3 regions of the Brevibacillus sp. JB24b genome follow, and region 2 is predicted to be linked to each of the others. Evidence: predicted binding sites of a transcription regulator. Region 2 holds the regulator's gene; each other region holds the start of a gene.
The links. Region 2 encodes Rex, which represses fermentation and respiration genes when NADH is low (regulators of the CRP and FNR family bind a similar motif). Its sites were predicted from a motif close to TTGTGAAATATTTCACAA; they were not measured.
Positions count from the first base shown of each region.

Region 1: the regulator Rex is predicted to act here: its motif matches at 1,001-1,018, upstream of qoxA (cytochrome aa3 quinol oxidase subunit II).
Region 3: the regulator Rex is predicted to act here: its motif matches at 1,310-1,327, upstream of ACQV1I_RS08885 (cytochrome ubiquinol oxidase subunit I).

Region 1 covers NZ_JBNVQV010000001.1:4,079,829-4,082,107, reverse strand. The annotation lists gene ACQV1I_RS19200 (aldo/keto reductase) at 1-834, shown strand, start outside; gene qoxA (cytochrome aa3 quinol oxidase subunit II) at 1,138-2,004, shown strand; gene qoxB (cytochrome aa3 quinol oxidase subunit I) at 2,057-2,279, shown strand, end outside.
Region 2 covers NZ_JBNVQV010000001.1:2,113,261-2,115,539, reverse strand. The annotation lists gene ACQV1I_RS10340 (amidohydrolase) at 1-757, opposite strand, end outside; gene ACQV1I_RS10335 (redox-sensing transcriptional repressor Rex) at 796-1,419, opposite strand; gene ACQV1I_RS10330 (ComEC/Rec2 family competence protein) at 1,431-2,279, opposite strand, start outside.
Region 3 covers NZ_JBNVQV010000001.1:1,821,186-1,823,464, reverse strand. The annotation lists gene ACQV1I_RS08885 (cytochrome ubiquinol oxidase subunit I) at 1-1,211, opposite strand, end outside; gene ACQV1I_RS08880 (heavy metal translocating P-type ATPase) at 1,560-2,279, opposite strand, start outside.

The sequences.
Region 1 (2,279 bases), 2.0 Mb from region 2:
ATTGCAAAGACATTAGGCGGTGTACGTGACAACCTATTTATAGCCACTAAATTTGGATATGATATATACAAAAATAGGGGGGAGAGAAAAGGACACACAGAGCTTCCTCAAAACTGGTCTAAGAAGCATATTATAATGGCCTGTGAACAAAGCTTGAAACGACTTGGTACAGATTATATTGATTATTATCAGCTTCACAATCCTCGGATGGAGGCAATCCAAAACGATGAAATTTTGGAAACTCTTGAGCAACTAAAATCTCAGGGGAAAATTCGTCATTATGGAGCGGCGATGGGTCCCGATCTGGGGTGGAAAAACGAATCCTTAGAGGCATGGCAAAGAGGATATGAAGCGGTTCAGGTCATCAACAATATAGTGGAGCAGGAGCCGGCTAGGGACCTATTGCAGGTAGCAGCAGAAGACGCACAAACATTAATCGTAAGAATCCCTCATGCGTCAGGGCTGTTGGATGGCACGTACGATCCCAATCTGCATTTCAGTAGATCAGACCACAGAGCTCATCGTCCCGTAGAGTGGATGAGGGCGGGCAATGAGGTGGTGAATGAATTAAAGGAGAAGGGAATATTTGACAGTAAAAATCGTACATTGGGACAATTGGCGATCCAATTCTCTCTCTACCATTCCTCTGTTCTCTCTGTTATTCCAAACATTACGAGTGAGGATCAGCTAAGAGAGTTTGCACTAGCTTCTGAGACGGCTCCCCTTTCCAAGGAAGAATATGAGCAATTGGAGCTACTTTGGGTAAATGGATATAACGAGCGTTTACGACAACCCTTATCCGATTCAAGTAGTAAACCAGCTCCTAAGCAGTAAGATACTACCTTTATCTATCTAGCAAAATGATCAAATGGTTATTACGAAAACCAGGCCCCAAAGGTTGACGAGAGCTTTACTATGTCGATCTTTGGGGCTTCTTTGCGTTGTGTATTTAGGTGATGGAGCTGGAAGTTAATTTTGTGACTATTTCTTGTCAATTTTGTTGCGAAGTATTGAACATGGATGAGAGAAATGCTATCCGACTGGATGGCGACTTTTTGGGGATCATTCATTAGGATAGGAATGTGGATCGGTTGTTATCAATTTTAAAAATCAACAGGAAAGGGGTACTTGATAAAAATGAAATGGGCTCTATATGCTTTTATTTTAGCTACTATTTCATTGCTTACAGGCTGTGGTGACAGGTTAATGGTCTTGGACCCAAAAGGACCTCAAGCCCAGACACAAGCAGACGTGATTATGATCTCCATTTGGACGATGTCGTTCATTGTCGTTGTTGTTATTGCACTTTTCGTATTTATGGTCACAAAATATCGTGCCTCTAAACAAAGAGAAGAATATGACCCTCCTTATATGGAAGGAAATTTGGTTGTTGAAATGGTTTGTGTAGGGATTCCGGTACTAATCGTCATTATTCTTTCTGTGATCTCTGTGAAAAGTAACTATATTGTGGAGTCAAGACCACAGGGATATGAGGATAAAAAACCGTTAGTTATTTATGCTTCAAGCTCCAACTGGAAGTGGCATTTTAGTTATCCGGAAGAAAATATTGAAACAGTCAACTACCTGCGTATACCAATAAACCGACCTATTGAATTTAAGCTGTATTCCTATGGACCAATCACTAGTTTCTGGGTTCCACAATTAGGGGGACAAAAATATGCCATGGCCGATATGGTTACTACCCTACATATAGCCGCTGATGTACCAGGTGATTACATGGGACGAAATGCAAATTTTAGTGGAAAAGGATTCGCTGAAAATACATTCAACGTCGAGGCAATGACTGAAACGAAATATGATAAATGGGTAGAAGAGGTTAAAACAACGGCTGAACCTCTTACGGAACAAAAATTCAATACATTACTAGAGCCGGGTCATGTTGGACAATCCACGTTTACTGGAACACATTTAGAATTTAGACCAGCTCCAGAAGGGGCAAATGGTGGACACCACCACCATCATGGTGCATCCCGAGACGAATAGTTCCTTCGTTTTTTAGACAAGACAATACATTTCAAAAAGGAGCCACAATAGTATGGATTACTTTACGAAATTTGCCGTTCCTCATCCCAGCCCTGCGATTTATGCATCGATGGTTGCCATTGTTCTGACTATGCTCGGGATTATCGGAGGATTGACCTATTATAAAAAATGGGGCTATCTCTGGCGCGAATGGTTAACGACGGTGGATCATAAACGGATTGGGATTATGTATCTCATATCAGCGTTACTGATGCTATTCCGTGGTGGTGCTGATG
Region 2 (2,279 bases):
TTAAGTGAACCGCATGAGCAACTAATGTTGGGTGATTAAATACACCTAGATTCTCTAGGTGAGCAACTGGTCGTACACCATAATCCTGAACGTTTTGTTCCACTTCTGCTTTTGATTCAGACATATGAATATGTAATGGTACGTTTAATTCAATAGCCTTCTCAAGGATTTGCTGGATATACTCAGGAGAGCACGTATAAGGAGCATGCGGTGACATCATTGTATGGATACGACCGTTAGCTGCACCGTTCCAACGTGATGCGAATGATGCTGCTTCTTGTAATTTCTGTTGACGTTCTTCTTCTGAGCAAAACCCAATCACTCCACGGCAAAGTACGCCACGCATCCCAGATGCTTCCACCTCTTGAGCTACTGTATCCATATGATCATACATGTCTACAAAGGTAGTTGTACCCGTACGGATCATTTCGATAATAGAAATAGCTGTACCCCATTTCACATGCTCTGCTGTAAATTGACCTTCCATTGGCCACATTTTATCTTCCAGCCATTGTTTCAAAGGTAGGTCATCCGCAAATCCACGTAGTAGGGACATGCCTACGTGACCATGTGTATTAATTAATCCTGGCATTACATATTTATTTGTTCCATCAATGATCTCGTCATATGCTGATAAATCTTCAGGTGTTTTACCTACATATGTAATTTTTCCCCCGTCAAAGCCAACCGCTCCATTATAAATAACCTCATTTTGTTCATTAACAGTAATTACGGTTGCATTGGTAATGATTTTCATCAACGTAGACACTCTCCTCTTTTTCTGTTTTTGATTCCTTAATTTAAATAATAGGCTAAACTTTGTAAGCTGGAAGTCAAATCGTTATGATCAATTTTCACTTCTTTTTCAGTTCGAATCGTTGTTGGTGCAAAATTTAGGATCGCTTCTATTCCAGCTTCAATCAGTTTATTTGCCACCTCTTGTGCTGCGGAAGCAGGCGTCGTAATAATCGCCATACGAATTTGTTTTTCTTTAATAATTTCTTCCATTTGATCAATCGGTTCAATGACCAATCCACCTAAATCTTTGCCTATTTTCTGTGGGTCCGCATCAAAAATGGAAACAATTTTCATATTATCTTTTAAATAGACATTGTAATTTGAAATCGCTTGGCCTAAATTACCGGCTCCCACCAATGCTACATGAATCACTTGGTCCAATTTTAAGATATGACGAATCTTTTCAATCAAGTAATCTACGTCATAGCCAATACCTTTTTTTCCAAAGTCACCAAATGCAGATAGGTCCTTTCGAATTTGGGCTGGGTTAATATCCATTGTTTTGCCCATCTGTTGGGAAGAAACCGTTTTTACTTGTAACTCCTGTAGATTTGTTAAATATCGCAAATAGATCGGCAGACGGCGAACGACCGCTTCAGAAATTTTTGGTACTTTCCCCATAAATTGCACTCCTAACTTCGTTGTCTATCATGTATAGAGGTCTTGACTGCCTTTAAAACCTTATAATCTTGTCCATTAGAGAGAATGGTAATTGATCCATCCCGGCTAGTGACATACGTATCTGCCCATGATTCCTCCAAACGCTCCACCACTTCACGCATGGAGTCTTTCCACTGCTCCCGAGGAATGCCGGTTTGCACAACGGCAATCTGAGGATCCACCTTCGTTAAAAAGGCTTGAATAGAGGCTTGATTGCTACCCTGTGCCGCAACCTTTATGATCTCAGCAGGCAATAGAGAAGGATATTTTACAAGCAACCGCTCCTCTGCTTTTTCATTAATGGCACTGGTGAACAAAAATTGGAGTTTTCCTTGGGTCAGACAAAACACAAGCGAATTATCCTGTGGTGATAAAAACAGGTTCTCGCTGGGATGTAAAAATGTGATCTCCACATCTTTTCCCTCTAGTAATTGATCCTTTTCCTTTACATACACAACTTGCTTTTCCCTAGATATATGGATATTACTGTGAATTGCGAAGGCTGTCAATTTCGGCATGTAAATCTTATCAAATTGAATTTTCTCCGCTAACTTATCATAGCCACCAATATGAGTAGGTAAATCGTTTGTCAATAACAGGTAATCCACTTTTGTAACATGACGTTCAAGTAGCAAGGAAACCAGTTTTTCGGTATCCTTTTCGCTACCAGTGTCAACTAGCATGGTTTTTCCCGTTGGAAATCGAATGAGCGTACTCTCCCCTTCTGGTAAGGAGAAAAAAGTCGTGGTAAGTCCAACAAAATCTTCCTCCTGTTCAACAGCATCAGGATCCTCGATGTGCTGTAGCTGATGTGTAATCGC
Region 3 (2,279 bases), 290 kb from region 2:
CTATCTTCCGTTTTCATCAATCCAAAAACAGTCCACGGTTGACGACCAAATTCAGTCATAACCCAGCCTGCCGTATTAGCGATAAATGGTAAGGAAATACTATATACCATTGAATACATAAACCATTTATTTGGCTTGTCTAGCTTTTTGCGCCATGACAGATAGAGTCCAATCATGGAAAGTAGAATCATTAAGCTACCACCGGCTACCATGATGCGGAAACTCCAGAATGTCGTACGAACAGGTGGAATATAATCACCAGGACCATATTTTTGTTCGTATTCAGCTTGTAATTCAATCATTCCAGGAAGGTCACCTGAGAATTTACTATAGGATAGATAGCTTAACATATACGGAATTGAAACCTGTATTCCATTTTTCTGATTTTGTGGATCAATCGTAGCAAATACTGTCCAAGGAGCAGGGTCCGGACTTCTTTCCCACAACGCTTCACTTGCAGCCATTTTCATAGGCTGTGTTCCCACCAAGTATTGTGCTTGTTGGTGACCAAATACAGCAACAAGGATAGAAGATATAAGAGCAATCACAATCGATAACTGAAATGATGATTTAAAGAATGGTATCTCTTGTTTACGCAATAATTTATAAGCACTAACACCAGCTACTAGAAAAGCTCCTGTTGCAAACGCGGAAAAAATCGTATGCGGGAACTCTACCATTAACTGTCCATTTGTAACGAGCGCAAAAAAGTCATTCATCTCTGCTCGACCATTATTGATTTCAAAGCCTACAGGTCGTTGCATAAAAGAGTTAGCTAACAAAATCCAGAAAGCAGACATTGTCGTACCGAAAGACACCAGCCAAATACAGAGACAGTGGACTTTCTTTGATAAACGCTCCCAACCAAAAATCCATAAACCAATAAATGTAGATTCTAAAAAGAAAGCTAATAATGCCTCAATTGCAAGGGGTGCACCGAAAACGTCACCAACAAATCTAGAGTAATTAGACCAGTTCATACCAAATTGGAACTCCTGTAGAATCCCTGTTACCACACCTACACCAAAGTTAATTAGGAACAGCTTGCCCCAGAACTTTGCCATGTGCTTATATTTTTCTTCGCCTTTGACCACATACATCGTTTCCATTATTGCGATTAGAAAAGATAATCCAATCGTCAATGGGACGAAGATGAAGTGGAAAATCGTTGTGGAAGCAAACTGAGTACGTGATAGCAATACCAGATCCAAATCCATTGATTTCCTCATCCCTCTCTCTTGATAGTTTTTTAACTAAAAGGTATTTTATCTATCCTTGCGTTATTTTCTCAGATTGTTCCATACCCTATGTGTGATATTTATCACATTTAGTTCGATAGTTTCAATCTAATTTGAAAAGATTCATCTATCCGACAAAAAGTAACATTTTAACAAAAAACTATTCAGAAAATTACCTATATAACAACGTTTAGAAAATGATTAGTTGATCAAGGTAATTTTATTGAAAAAATGTTATTTTTTTGATAAACAAAAAAAAGACGACTACTATTTTCTGTAGCCGTCTTTTTTATTTTCGTTTTACGTTCATTTATTCTCTTCTTAAAGTTTTACCCGTTGCAATCGCAAAGCATTTAACACAACTGATACGGAACTCAGTGCCATCGCTGCACCTGCCAACCATGGAGCTAATAAGCCAGCAGCAGCAATTGGAATCCCCAAACAATTGTAGGCAAGAGCCCAAAACAAATTTTGTTTAATGTTCGTCATCGTTTTCTTGCTCATTTTGAAAGCATCCGCGATGCTATTTAGATCGCCCCGCATCAATGTAATATCAGCTGCTTCCATTGCTATATCTGTACCCGTTCCCATAGCAATACCTATATCTGCTGTGGCTAAAGCTGGAGCGTCATTGATTCCATCTCCAACCATCGCTACTTTTTTACCAGCTTGTTGTAATCTGGTTACTTCTGCTGCCTTTTCCTCTGGTAACACTTCTGCAATTACATGATCGACACCCACTTGAGCTGCAATCGCTTTTGCTGTTCGTTCATTATCGCCTGTTACCATATAGACACTTAGACCCATTTCTCTTAAGCGAGTAATCGCTTCCCGGGAGGTTTGTTTGACTGTATCCGCTACCGCAATTATTCCAGCATATTGTTGATCAATGGCAGCTAGCATTGCTGTTTTCCCTTCCTGCTCCCATTTTTCCATAATAGGTAATGCTTGATCGATCTGTACGTCAAATTTCTTCATTAGTTTACGTGTTCCAACTAATAATTCTTTCCCATCAATAATGGCACGCACCCCATACCCTGG